One region of the Dyadobacter sp. CY327 genome, then DNA from elsewhere that is predicted to be linked to it. Evidence: riboswitches for the same ligand, from Rfam matches in the RefSeq annotation. Region 1 holds a riboswitch; the other holds the start of a gene.
What was found. A riboswitch is a leader RNA that binds a small molecule or an ion and turns the genes downstream of it on or off. The one in region 1 is predicted to bind thiamine pyrophosphate.
Positions count from the first base shown of each region.

Region 2: another riboswitch for thiamine pyrophosphate. It lies ahead of thiS (sulfur carrier protein ThiS); the one in region 1 lies ahead of LZG74_RS23625 (TonB-dependent receptor).

Region 1 is NZ_JAJUXJ010000008.1:165,494-172,743, forward strand. It holds gene LZG74_RS23610 (GlsB/YeaQ/YmgE family stress response membrane protein) at 1-189, opposite strand, end outside; gene LZG74_RS23615 (S41 family peptidase) at 253-1,644, opposite strand; gene rocD (ornithine--oxo-acid transaminase) at 1,651-2,904, opposite strand; TPP riboswitch at 2,987-3,080, shown strand; gene LZG74_RS23625 (TonB-dependent receptor) at 3,121-5,571, shown strand; gene hemE (uroporphyrinogen decarboxylase) at 5,600-6,625, shown strand; gene LZG74_RS23635 (HAD-IIIA family hydrolase) at 6,638-7,168, shown strand; gene LZG74_RS26315 (hypothetical protein) at 7,165-7,250, opposite strand, start outside.
Region 2 is NZ_JAJUXJ010000007.1:238,558-245,807, reverse strand. It holds gene LZG74_RS17320 (SusD/RagB family nutrient-binding outer membrane lipoprotein) at 1-138, shown strand, start outside; gene LZG74_RS17315 (amidohydrolase/deacetylase family metallohydrolase) at 296-1,567, shown strand; gene LZG74_RS17310 (RraA family protein) at 1,632-2,564, shown strand; gene LZG74_RS17305 (bile acid:sodium symporter family protein) at 2,630-3,736, shown strand; gene LZG74_RS17300 (GNAT family N-acetyltransferase) at 3,885-4,388, opposite strand; TPP riboswitch at 4,531-4,626, shown strand; gene thiS (sulfur carrier protein ThiS) at 4,697-4,900, shown strand; gene thiC (phosphomethylpyrimidine synthase ThiC) at 4,944-6,824, shown strand; gene LZG74_RS17285 (thiamine phosphate synthase) at 6,841-7,250, shown strand, end outside.

The DNA.
Region 1 (7,250 bases):
AAGACTTCCGATATTGAAACCATCCACTGTTCCGTAGCCCAGCATGGAAGAAATCCAGCCACCTATGACTGCACCCGCGATACCAATCAAAATGGTGACGATAAAGCCGCCCGGATCTTTTCCTGGGTGAATGGCTTTTGCAATTGCGCCCGCAATGAGGCCGACGATGATCCATGTTATGATTCCCATAAAGCTCAGTTTAGTTTAATGTTTGTTTGCAGCATTAATTACAAAAACTGTGCCCTCGGAAATCTATTTATCATAGAACATATTGCTGCCGCCTGCTTTCCGGCTTATTGTCGATATAATCTCCTGATCCTCTTCCTCCTGCACTGTCCGGGCATTTTTTTGTCTGACAATGCGGTTTCCGGTGATCTTGAAAAGCGCCTCACCCAGCAAAGGATCTTTGGGATTCCCGTAAGGATAAAGCAGGTTGCCCTCGCTCGCCGCAATGTCCGGCGTAAAACCGATGCTGTAATCCGACTTTTTATCCTTGTTCAAAGATTTTGAAACAATAGGCTGCAAGCCCCATTTTACTTTCTTTTTGGAATCTGTCAACGTCACCGAACCTACATTCTTGCCAACCGTTTTCCCGCCAACGAGCGTCACATTCATATAAGGTTTCAAACCGTTGATCAGCAACTCACTCGCGGAAGCCGAGCGTGAAGACACCAGGAAAACCACGTCATTCAGCTGATTACCAATGTTCTGGCTTTTGCTGGCAAACTTGTCATAGAAATAAGTTTCACCGAATTTCTTCATGTTTGTCTCCGTAACCTCCGTGTTGTATTCTTTGTAATAAAAAATATCACTGGCCGTCGCTTTGGCGATAAGACTCGCAAAGTTGGTCGCTGAACTCACATAACCACCCGGATTATAGCGCAAGTCCACGATCAACGCATTGACATTCGCATCTTTGAATTTGGTAAAAATAGCATCCAGCTTCTTGTCATATTGCTTGTTGTCGGCTTGGTAAGGCTCTGGAATAAACTGATGGTAAACCACATAGCCGATCCGGTTTGCGCCAATGTTGTAAAGCGTGTCAAAGAAAACAGGATCTTCCTGCAACACCACCGGCGTAACTTCACGCTTGGTTGTCCCGTCCGTCAAAACACCATCGGCGGAGAGCGTTGCCAATGTATAAGTGAGCTTCTCCTGCGAATTCAGTAGTTTGCTGTAATTGCTGCCGGTAAGTTTCTGATCGTTAATGCTGTTAAAAATATCGCCCCTTTTGAAGCCCGCTTTGGCCGCAGGGGAATCGGGCAGCACGTAAAGCACCACGCCGATCACATTCTGGGTGCCTGTTGGGAAATAAGTCAGCTTATATTCCATCCCGGACGCCTTCGACTGGCCTCCCAGGGATGCTTCCAGCTCCTCGGCGCTTTCCTGTATCCAGGAAAACCGGTCGCCGTCGGGCCGCAATGTGGCGTCGTATTTATAAAGCAATGATTCAAAAAACGAGGCGGGATCTTTGGTATAATCTGGCTTGGTGGTCATGTCATCATTCCAGTAATACCAATATTTCATGTTCTCATAAATCCACTGATTCGTCTCCGTTTCAGTCGCGGGATCCACGTTTTTTTCTTTGCAAGAAATCACCGCCGCACTTGTCAGCAGGATGGCCAGAAATAGTTTTATTTTCATAAACGGCTATGCATTTTCTAAAAATACCTGCTCTATAATGTCACAAGCCTCATTCATTTGTTCTTCGTTGATGACCAAAGGCGGCGCAAAGCGGATTTTGTTACCATGCGTCGGCTTACATAACAACCCTTTTTCCATCATTTTGTAACAAAGATCCATGGCCGTGTGGCTGTCTTCCGTATCATTGATCACGATCGCATTCAAAAGACCCTTTCCTCTAACGACTTCAATCAGAGAACATTGCTTTTGCAAATCCATTGTTCTGTTTCTGAAAAGCTGGCCCATTTTCTCCGCATTATCCGCGAGATTTTCGTCAATAACAACCTGCAAAGCGGCCACCGTGACGGCACAAGCCAGAGGGTTTCCGCCATATGTCGAACCGTGCTCGCCCGGCGCGATCGTCAGCATCACTTCATCATCCGCCAATGCTGCAGAAACAGGCATTACACCTCCTGAAAGTGCTTTTCCAAGCACCAGAATGTCCGGCTTAACGCCTTCCCAATCGCAGGCAAGACGTTTCCCTGTTCGCCCGATGCCAGTTTGCACTTCGTCGGCGATGAAAAGCACATTGTATTTGGTACAAAGGTCCCGGACGCCTTTGAGATAACCCTCCTGAGGAACTACGACGCCAGCCTCGCCCTGGATCGGCTCGACCATAAAACCTGCAATGTTCGGATCGGATTTAAATGCATTTTCTAATGCTTCGAGATCATCAAAAGGGATTATCTCAAAACCTGGCAAAAACGGCCCGTAATCATTCGTGCTCGAAGGGTCGGTGGAAGCAGAAATCGCAGCCAATGTTCTTCCCCAGAAATTGCCCGAAGCGTAAATCGTTTTGGCCTTATTGGGCTCAATTCCTTTTACTTTATAAGCCCATTTTCTCGTCAGCTTCAATGCCGTTTCCCCGCCTTCCACGCCGGAATTCATCATTAATGCTTTATCAAAGCCAAAATACTCACAAAGAAATTTCTCACATTCACCCAGCTTATCATTATAAAAAGCCCGCGAAGTAAGCGTCAGCTTCTGCGCCTGCGCAACCATCGCCTCTACGATTTTCGGATGACAATGTCCCTGACTAACAGCACTATAAGCAGACAGAAAATCCAGATATTGTTTCCCTTCCACATCCCACACATGCACACCCAGCCCACGTTCCAGCACGACAGGCATCGGCTTATAATTATGCGCCCCATAGCGATATTCCAGTTCCATCGCAGCCCGCGAAGCATTCAATTCAATTGTGTCTGTATAGTTCGTCATTCCTGAAGTTAGGTTGGTTTTATATGTTATGTAAAAATAAGGAAAAGCTTGAATCATCCGCTGTTCCGGCGTAGCTTTGCAGGATAATCTCAAGGGGTGCCCTACCGAACGGGCTGAGATCAAACCCATGAACCTGATCCGGGTAATGCCGGCGTAGGGAGAGAAAAAGCAACCATTTGATAGGTGGCCCCTGCCTGTTGTAACCCAAAAATCGCAATGCGAAACGTTACTACCTATCTGTTTATATTCATAATCACCACATTATCATTCCGTTCTGCGTTCGCGCAACGCTCCATTTCCGGCCGCGTTACCGATGCGGAAGATGGAAAACCACTGCCCGGCGCAACCATCAAGGCAGGTGAAATCCGCGGCACGCAGACCGATGGTTCAGGGAATTTCAGCTTAAAGAACATTGCAGAGAACATCGCCATCCTCGAAGTTTCCTACATCGGTTACCAAACTCAAAAATTACCCCTTTCTTCCGAAAACCAATTGGAAATAAAGCTTTCCAAAAGCACTTTCCAGGCGGATGAAGTGATCATTAACGCCACCCGCGCCAACGACAAATCGGCCATGGCATACAGCACGGTTTCTGCCGAAGCTATTGATAAACAAAATCTTGGACAGGATTTACCCGTTCTGCTCAACTTCACGCCTTCGCTCGTGAGCACGAGTGATGCGGGTGCGGGCATCGGTTACTCGGGCATCCGCATCCGCGGCTCGGATGCGACGCGCATTAATGTGACGGTAAACGGGATTCCTTACAATGATGCCGAAAGCCAGGGTGTTTTTTGGGTTAATATGCCGGATTTTGCTTCGTCGGTTAGCAGCATTCAAATCCAGCGTGGCGTGGGCACTTCTACCAATGGCGCAGGGGCTTTCGGTGCTTCGGTGAACATTAATACAAATGCATTCCGCGAAGAAGCTTATGCGGAGCTGAACAATTCTTATGGCTCATTCAATACATTCAAAAACACATTGAAAGTCGGTTCCGGGCTGATTAAGGATAAATTCACCTTTGATGCGAGACTATCGCGGGTGTCTTCGGATGGTTATGTGGACCGGGCTTCTTCGGAATTGCATTCTTATTATTTGTCGGGAGGCTTTTTTGGTAAAAAGAGTTTTGTGCGGGTAAATGTGTTTTCGGGCAACGAGCGGACTTACCAATCCTGGAATGGCGTGCCGGAAGCCAAGTTGCGCGGCGATCGGGAAGGCGTTTTGAGCTATATTGATCGCAATGGTCTGGGCGAAAAAGATGCGCAGAACCTGCTCGATTCGGATAACCGGACTTACAATTCCTACACTTATAAAAACGAGGTGGATAATTACCGCCAGGATCATTACCAGATCGTTTCATCGCATAATCTGAGCGATAAATGGATCTTTAACCTCAATGCATTTCTGGTTCGCGGCTTGGGTTATTATGAGCAATCCAGAATGGGCGACGATTACAGCAATTACAATTTGCCCAATGTGGTTATCGGCCAGGATACGCTTACGAGCACGGATCTGATCCGTCGCCGCTGGCTGGATAATTACTTTTACGGCTCTACATTTTCATTGGAATACAACAGTTTTAAAAAGCTGACTGCAAGCTTTGGCGGCGGTTATAACAAATATGACGGCGACCATTATGGCCGAATTGTGTGGGCGCGCAATGCCGGGAACATTGAAAACGACCATCAATATTATTACAGCAAAGGCATTAAGAAGGATTTTAACATTTACGGAAAGGTTTACTATCAGCTGACGCCCAAACTCAATGCGTTCGCCGATTTGCAGTTCAGAAGTGTAAGTCACAACATTAAGGGAACGGACAATGATCAGATCGCCCTGGCAACGGATGAAGCCTATTCATTTTTTAATCCAAAAGCTGGCTTAACCTATCAGTTGGCGGATCAAAGTTCAGTTTATGCCTCTTATAGCGTAGGAAACCGCGAGCCTAACCGGGATGATTTTACTTCATCAACGGCTGGTTTATTTCCAAAAAGCGAACGACTGCAGAATGTGGAAGCAGGTTTCAAAACGCAGCGCGGCATCTGGGCTTTCTCGGCGAACTATTATTTGATGGCTTATAAAAATCAACTCGTATTGACCGGCCAGATCAATGACGTGGGCAACGCTATCCGAGTAAATGTGCCAAAAAGTTACCGCATGGGCATCGAGCTGGAAGGTGCCATTGCATTAAGCAAAACCTTGAAATGGAATGTAAACGCAACATTCAGCCAAAATAAGATCAATAATTTCACCGAGTATGTCATCAATTACGACACCGGCGATTACAACATGATCAACCACGGAAAATCCGACATTTCTTTCTCGCCCAACGCCATCGCCGGAAGCCAGCTGACTTACATTATCAGAAAAGACCTGGAACTGGCATTGCTAAGCAAATATGTAAGCAAGCAATATCTGGACAACACATCATCTGAAACCCGCAAGCTGGACGCTTACTTTACCAATGACGTCCGCCTTTCCTGGACGATCCGACCAACCTGGGCGAGAGAGATTTCCTTCAATTTGCTGGTCAATAATGTGCTGGAAGAAAAATACGAATCCAACGGATATACGTACGGATATTTCGCAGGCGGCGCATTAACGCAGGAGAATTTTTACTTCCCGCAAGCAGGCAGGAATTTTCTGGTTGGGGTGAATTTTAGGTTTTGATATGCCGCTTTCTGCCTAACTTTGCCGCATGGAATTGAAAAATGATCTTTTGCTTCGGGCGGCGCGTGGGGAGAAAACGGAACGCACGCCTGTTTGGATGATGCGGCAGGCGGGTCGGATTTTGGCTGAATACAGGGCCGTTCGCGAGAAGGCCGGAAGTTTTATAAAGTTGGCAACAACGCCGGAAATGGCGGCTGAGGTTACATTACAACCTGTTGATTTGCTGGGTGTTGATGCAGCCATTATCTTTTCTGACATTCTGGTGATTCCCGAAGCGATGGGACTGCCTTATGAAATGGTAGAAAAAAGCGGGCCGATTTTCCCGGCAACGGTTCATACGATTCAAGATCTTGACAGACTGCACATTGCGGAGCCGGAAACGGATTTGAAATATGTGCTGGATGCGATTAAGCTTACAAAAGAAGGCTTATACGGACGTGTTCCACTGATCGGTTTCGCGGGCGCGCCATTCACGATTTTCTGTTACATGACAGAAGGCAAAGGCTCCAAAACATTCTCCGTTGCTAAAAAACACCTTTACGCGGATCCTGAATTCTCGCATTTATTACTTCAAAAAATAACGGATAGCACCATTGCTTACCTCAAAGCGCAGGTTGTAGCAGGCGCTAACCTGGTCCAGATCTTCGATTCATGGGCCGGAATCCTATCTCCTGAGCAATACAACACATTTTCTTTGCCCTATATCAAGCAGATCTGTGACGCCATTGATGAAGTGCCCGTTACAGTTTTTGCCAAAGGCGCATTCTTCGCGCGGAAGGCGATTAGCGAGCTGAATTGCGCAGTGGTTGGCCTGGATTGGAACATGGACATTGCCGAGTCGCGCGAGCTGATTCCTAATAAAACGTTGCAGGGAAATCTGGATCCCTGCGTGCTGTATGCTTCATATGACCAGATCCGGAAAGAGGTTAAAAATATGGTGCAACAATTTGGCACACAGCGCTATATCGCTAACCTGGGCCACGGGGTTTATCCGGACACTGATCCTGATAAGGTGCGTTGTTTCATCGAATCGGTTAAAGAATTTTCTTCCTAGTCACTCCTTTTTATGTCTTTACCCAAAACAAAATGCATCTTCCTCGACCGCGACGGAGTGCTGAATGAGGATTGCCCGGATTATTTATACGAACTGGAAAAACTGGTGATTCCCGAAGGCGTTCCGGAGGCGCTTAAAGCATTTAATAAAGCAGGATTTCTGCTCATTGTGGTGACGAATCAGGCGGGGATTGCGAAAGGGCTTTACACGGCAACTAATGTTCATGCGATCCACGAAGCGATGCAAAAAGTCTCCGATAATGCATTGGACGACCTTTATTTCTCGCCTTATCACCCGAGCGTTTCAGGCGTTTCGCTTTCCCGCAAACCAGGCTCGCTTATGCTGGAAAAGGCGATTGCAAAATATAATATAGACGTAACACAGTCCTGGATGATCGGGGACCGTGACAGGGATATGGAGGCTGGGAAAAATGCGGGTGTGAGAACAATTCAGATTGTTCCCGAAAATGAAGCTTCAACTGGCGATTTTGCTGCTGTAAGTTTATTTGAGGCAGCTAAAATAATCCTGGAAGGTAAAATTTAGACTCTTTCAGCTGCGACCGACTGCGTAATTTTCTGCGTAGAACCGTAAGCCGGGCAAGCATGTTTGGTGCAAGATGCAAATG
Region 2 (7,250 bases), on a different contig from region 1:
CTCACCGGCGGCAAAATCCCAACCCGTTTTGTAATTCCTGATTCGGAAGAGCAGTATAACCAGGCCAATTTCTACGAAGCAAGAACCAGACAAGGCGGCACGAATACGCTTTCCAGCATGGTTTGGTGGGATAAATAATTTTTGCAAAACAATGTAATGTCAGACTTCCAGGCCACAAACCCGGAAGTCTGATTTATTCATAACCAACGCTCTAACATTAAACACACTTGTAGCATTAAAAACGAGCCGAGAATTCCTTTAACTATCTAATGCCCATATTCCTAATCCTGAAAACATGAACAAGAAATTACGCTTAACTTGTTTTGCGCTGCTATTTGCATGCGCCGCCAACGCCCAGCAATATTCTGTGGTGATCAAAGGCGGCCACGTTATCGACCCTAAAAACAATGTGAACGGCATTATGGACGTTGCGCTGAAAGGTGACACCGTCATGCTCGTTGCCAAGAACATCGATGCCAAAGAAGGCAAGCAGGTCGTGAATGCCAAAGGGCTTTTCGTAACGCCCGGCCTCATCGACATGCATTCCCACAACTTTTACGGCACCAAGATGGACCAGACTTACAGCAATGGTCCGAATGCACTGCCACCGGATGGTTTTACATTCCGCACCGGCGTTACAACGGTGGTAGACGCAGGATGCGCCGGCTGGAAATCGTTTCCTGACTTTAAGAAACAAACCATTGACATTTCAAAAACCCGCGTGCTCGCATTCCTGAACATTGTAGGAGAAGGCATGCGTGGCGGCACTTACGAGCAGAATGTGGACGATATGGACGCAGCTGCGACGGCAAAAGTCGTAAAGGAAAATCCGGATTACATTGTCGGCATAAAACTCGCACATTACAACGGTTACAACTGGACGCCCACCGAACGCGCCGTGGAAGCCGGAAAACTTGCTAATGTACCTGTGATGGTTGATTTCGGTGGCAGCAAGCCCGTTTTACCGCTTCAAGAATTGTTTACAAAATACCTGCGCCCAGGCGATATTTTCACACATTGCTTCGGCCAGCTCAACAGCCGGGAGCCGATTCTGGACGTGGCGACTGGCAAAATTAAGCCATTCGTTTACGACGCGCGTAAGAAAGGGATCCTTTTTGACGTGGGTTATGGCGGCATCAGCTTTGCCTTTTCACAAGCCATTCCAGCCGTTAAAAGCGGTTTTTATCCCAACACCATCAGCACCGACATTCACACCGGCAGCATGAACAATGCCATGAAAGATATGCTGAATGTTATGTCCAAATTCCTGGCTATGGGCATGGATCTTCCGGCTGTGATCAAAGCCAGCACCTGGGCGCCTGCTCAAGCCATTCACCGCGAGGAGCTAGGAAACCTTTCAGTTGGCTCGCGTGCAGATGTGACTGTTTTGAGGGTTCTGGATGGTAAATTCCAATTGAACGACACAGGAACATTCGGTTTCTGGGATTACACAGGAACCAAGATTCAGGGAAAACAAAAACTGGAAGCAGAAGTAACAATCCGCGCCGGAAAAGTCGTTTACGACCTCAATGGCCTCACCGAACCGCTCGTGATTACCAAAAGATAGTTTGAATGATAAGCCATTCGATGCATCTTTGACATTTATCTTGCCGCAATTTTATTTTTCAAACATGAGAGTACAATTTTTAGGTGTAATAGCCCTTTTAGCCCTCAATTTTAATGGTCTGCAAACGACGCAGGCGCAAATGATGCCCAAGGAAGAACTGATGTTCCTCACTTCCGAATGGAAAGGCGAACGCTTCCCCGACGGCCGCCCCAAAGTCTCCGACGAGCTCATTAACCGCGCCAAAAATATCTCCATTGAAGAAGCGTGGGTGGTGTTGCAAAATGAGGGTTACAACTGCCAGTTCGACGGAAACTGGAAAATATTGAAAGACGACATCGTCATCACGGGCCGGGCACTAACCGCCCAATTCATGCCCTCCCGCCCCGACGTTGAAAAGCTCGTAAAAGACCGCGGCAACAAAAACGGCATGTTGGGAAACACCAATTCCTGGCCCATCGATAAGCTTTCCAAAGGCGACGTATACGTAGCAGACGGCTTCGGCAAAATCGCCAGCGGAACATTGATCGGCGACAATTTAGGAACATCCATTTTTACAAAATCAGGCAATGGCGTTGTTTTCGACGCATCCGTCCGCGACCTGGAAGGACTTTCCAAAATCGAAGGTTTCAATGCATTTGTAAGAGATTTTGACCCATCATTCTTAAAAGACGTTTTCCTGACCGGCATAAACACACCAATCCGCATAGGCCGCGCGATTGTATTGCCAGGAGACATTGTGCTTGCTAAAAAAGAAGGTGTGATCTTCATTCCGGCGCACATGGCCGAAAAAGTGATCCTAACCGCCGAATTCCTCACATTAAGGGACAAATTCGCCCTCCAAATGCTACGCGAAGGCAAATTCACCCCCGGCCAGATCGACAACCAATGGACCGATCAGCTCAAAGAAGCATTCCTGAAATGGCTGGACAGCAATCCAAAGGAAATCCCGATGAAACGCGCCGAACTGGACGAATACATGAAGAAAAGAACCTGGTAACTTTCTTATTGAAGTGCCAGGGCACTTTTGCGTTCTTTTTTAAATAGCATTATAACGACAATTATATGAATGTTTACAAGCTACTAGCCGGTGTTGCAGGTCTGTGTCTTCTTGTTGCGCTTTTCCTCGCGCTCTCCGGAAACCTGCCGCAAGCCGGTCCCTTCTTTATTGCTTTTTTTCTTGCCTTAGCAGTCAGTTTCAGGGGTTTTGAAAAACTGAAAGGTTTCACTTATACAACCGTCATTTTCGCCGCAGTAACCACAGCCCTCTACTATCCGCAGCATTTCCAGTCAGTCAACGGCTTCAAGCTGGCAGCATTAATTACGCCTTTGATCCAGATTATCATGTTCGGAATGGGGACGTCAATGAGCTTCGGGGATTTTGTAGGAGTTGTAAAAATGCCAAAAGGCGTGCTGATTGGCGTAGTAAGCCATTTTATCATCATGCCAACCATTGGATTTACATTAGCTAACCTAAGCGGCTTCCCACCCGAAATCGCGGCCGGAATTATCCTCATCGGCTGTTCACCAAACGGAATGGCTTCAAATGTAATTTCCTATCTGGCCAAAGCAAACCTGGCATTATCGATCACGATCACGGCGATCTCTACAATGCTCGCTCCTATCGTGACGCCCTTGCTAATGAGCGCATTGGCAGGTGCATTTGTACAAATAGATACATTGCACATGATGTGGGACATCATTAAAATGGTCATCATCCCAATCGGCGCCGGACTATTATTCAACAAGTTTTTCAGCGGCAAAGCAAAATGGCTCGACGACGCCATGCCGATCGTTTCCATGGCCGGCATCGCCTTCATCATCGTCATCATCACCGCCGCCGGCCGCGACAGCCTGCTTACCATCGGACCAACATTACTCCTACTCGTCCTGATCCACAATTTATCGGGTTACACATTGGGTTACTGGTCCGGCCGCCTCTTCAAAATGAGCGAACGCGACTGCCGCACCATCGCCATTGAAGTAGGCATGCAAAACGGCGGTCTGGCATCTGGTATAGCCAAAGAAATGGGAAAAATGGCCACCGTAGGGCTGGCACCCGCGATTTTCGGGCCGTTAATGAACATTACAGGATCAATTTTAGCATCCTGGTGGCAAGGCAAACCGACGGGCGATGAAGAGACCTATGTGGAGACGGGAAGGGCGCATTGAACGGGAAACCCGGAGGGATGACATATTGGCGGCCGCCGATATTACATCCCTCCGGGATTTGCGTCTATTTTATCTATCTTTTTCCTACCGCGGCGCGGCCACCAATGTTACATCGCTCCGCGATTTGGGAGTCGCCTTGAACAATTCCTCAATCTTCTTCCAACAACAACTGCATAAACACCAAATCCAACCACTGGTCAAACTTATATCCAACCTCCTTCAAATAACCCTTCTCCACAAAACCATACTTTTTGTGAAATTCAATGCTGCCGCGGTTGGCGGCGTCTATGCCCGCTATCATGCTGTGGAGGCCGGATTCGCGGGCGCGTTGGATGAGGCTGCCGAGGAGTTTGCCTCCCACGCCTAAACCTCTTGATTTTTCATCAAGGTAAATCGAATGTTCTACGCTGAATTTGTAGCCTATTTTCGGCCGGAAAATATTGTAAGAGCCGTAACCAATTACTTTTCCTTCCCTTTCCGCGACAATCACGGGCATGCCGTCATTGAACATTTTCTCAAACCATTCCCGTTGCTCGTCCAGCGTGCGGGGCTCGTAATCGTAAATCGCAGTGGTGTTAAGAATGGCGTGATTAATAATTTCTAACAGGGATGGCAAATCCTTTGGAGCAGCGCTTCTGATAATAAGATCCATCAAGTAACGTAGGTTCGATATAATTGGTAAATATGACCTTAAAGTTACCCGATAATTCTTAAAATAAAAGTGCTTCCATTGCTTCGTTTCGCGGTGTTTTCTTTGGTTAATTTTTGAAAATACATTTTTTGCGATAGCTTTGTCCAAACTTTAGGGGTGTCCCGAAATGCGGACTGAGATAATACCCTTTGAACCTGATGCAGTTAGTACTGCCGAAGGGAAAAGTAAGAGATACTGCTATTGTATCTCAATGTATCTTTCTTCCAAAAGGTCCATTCCTGAAGTTTTTCTCAAAAACATTATTCAGAATGGAAATTATCATCAACGGTCAATCGCGTGAATTTTCTGAACCGCTCTCGGTCCAGCAATTACTTTCTGCTCTTTTTCCGGATCCTGCCAAAGGAATTGCTGTCGCTGTAAACCAGTCGGTTATCCCTAAAACGGCGTGGGCAGCGCATCCGTTGCAACCGCACGACCGCGTCATGCTGATCACAGCCACGCAAGGCGGCTAGCCTCCATTCTTCCCCATTTGTTTAATCCTTAATCCAACATTTTATGAAAACCGAAAAAACGCCACAAAGCAGCAGTGTGACCACCGACCCGTTCCCGAATTCACGGAAAATTTACGTAAAAGGCAGCCTGCACAATGTGTCCGTTGCGATGCGGGAAATTGCACTAACCGACACGCGTTTGCATGGAAAGCTAGGCCAGGTGGAGAAAAATGCGCCTGTCACGGTCTACGACACGAGTGGCCCTTTTACAGATCCCAATGTTGAAATCGATGTAAAAAAAGGATTGCCTGCGTTGCGTGCAGAGTGGATTAAAGCACGGCAGGATGTAGAGCAGCTGGAAGGCATCAGCTCGCAATACGGACAGCAGCGACTTTCGGATCCTTCATTGGATGCACTGCGCTTTGCGCACATTACCAAGCCGTTTCGGGCCAAACCGGGTGCGAATGTATCTCAATTGCATTATGCAAAAAAGGGCATTATTACTGCGGAAATGGAATACATTGCGATACGGGAAAATCAGCGTATCCAGGAAAATCTGTTGGAATTAAACGGCAAAGCGGGTTCGCTTTCGCACCAGCATCGCGGCCATAGTTTTGGGGCAAATACGCCGGTTAACTTCATCACACCCGAATTTGTGCGCTCCGAAGTAGCAGCCGGCCGCGCAGTGATTCCGGTGAACATCAACCATCCGGAAAGCGAGCCGATGATCATTGGTCGTAATTTTTTGGTTAAAATCAATGCCAACATTGGCAACTCCGCGGTGTCATCCACCATTGAGGAAGAAGTCGAAAAAGCCGTTTGGGCTTGCCGCTGGGGTGCTGATACGATCATGGATCTTTCAACCGGCAAGAACATTCACGAAACCCGCGAGTGGATCATCCGCAACTCACCCGTTCCCATTGGCACCGTTCCGATTTATCAGGCTTTGGAAAAAGTAAATGGTAAGGCCGAAGACTTGACTTGGGAATTGTTCCGAGACACGCTCATTGAGCAGGCCGAACAGGGAGTGGATTACTTCACGATTCATGCCGGCGTTTTGCTGCGTTACATTCCGCTTACGGCCAAAAGGATCACGGGAATTGTTTCCCGCGGCGGCTCGATCATGGCCAAATGGTGTCTGGCTCATCACAAGGAAAATTTCCTTTACACGCATTTTGAGGAGATCTGCGAGATTATGAAAGCTTATGATGTCGCGTTTTCGCTGGGTGATGGTTTGCGTCCGGGCTGCATTGCAGATGCCAATGATGCCGCACAATTTTCCGAACTGGAAACTTTGGGCGAACTAACAAAAATTGCCTGGAAGCACGACGTGCAAACCATTATCGAAGGTCCGGGCCATGTGCCGATGCATTTGATCAAAGAAAATATGGAGAAGCAGCTGGAACATTGCCAGGAAGCGCCATTTTATACATTAGGGCCCTTAACAACAGACATTGCACCTGGTTATGACCACATTACGTCTGCTATTGGTGCGGCTATGATCGGCTGGTTCGGGACGGCAATGCTTTGTTATGTGACACCGAAAGAACATTTAGGACTGCCGAATAAAAAAGATGTGAAGGACGGCGTGATCACTTACAAAATCGCTGCGCACGCCGCGGATCTTGCAAAAGGGCATCCGGGCGCGCAATATCGTGATAATGCATTGAGCAAAGCCCGCTTCGAATTCCGCTGGGAAGATCAGTTCAATCTTTCCCTCGATCCCGAAACGGCCAAATCCTTCCACGACGAAACATTACCAGCCGAAGGCGCCAAAATCGCCCATTTCTGCTCGATGTGCGGACCCAATTTCTGCTCCATGAAAATCACGCAGGACGTGCGCGACTATGCAGATGAGCATGGTTTAAATGAGGACGCAATTGCGGAAGGAATGGAAGAAAAATCGCGGGAATTCGCGAGTCTGGGCAGTCAGATCTATCTATAATCAGCTCTTTTATAATATGGAACTGATCGCAATATCTCATCCAGATTTCATCCCGAATGAAGCCGAACGGATTAACGCGCTTTTTCGGGATGGCTTGCAGCGCCTGCACCTGCGAAAACCTGTGTGTAATGTGCTCGATTTGAACCGATTGATTGGTGAGATTAATCCAGTGTTTTATTCTAAAATAGCCCTGCACTCGCATCACGAAGTCGCGGCGCAATATGGAATTACCAGGCTTCATTTCCCGGAAAAATTGCGAAAAAAAACGCCGGAATTTATGTTAGAAAAACTGAAAAACGGAGGTTTTAAGCTTAGCACTTCTGTTCACAATATTGATGAGCTGGCTGATCTTTCTGACAATTTCGAATACACATTTTTCGGTCCAGTGTTCGACAGCATTTCTAAAAAAGGCTATTCAACGATCAT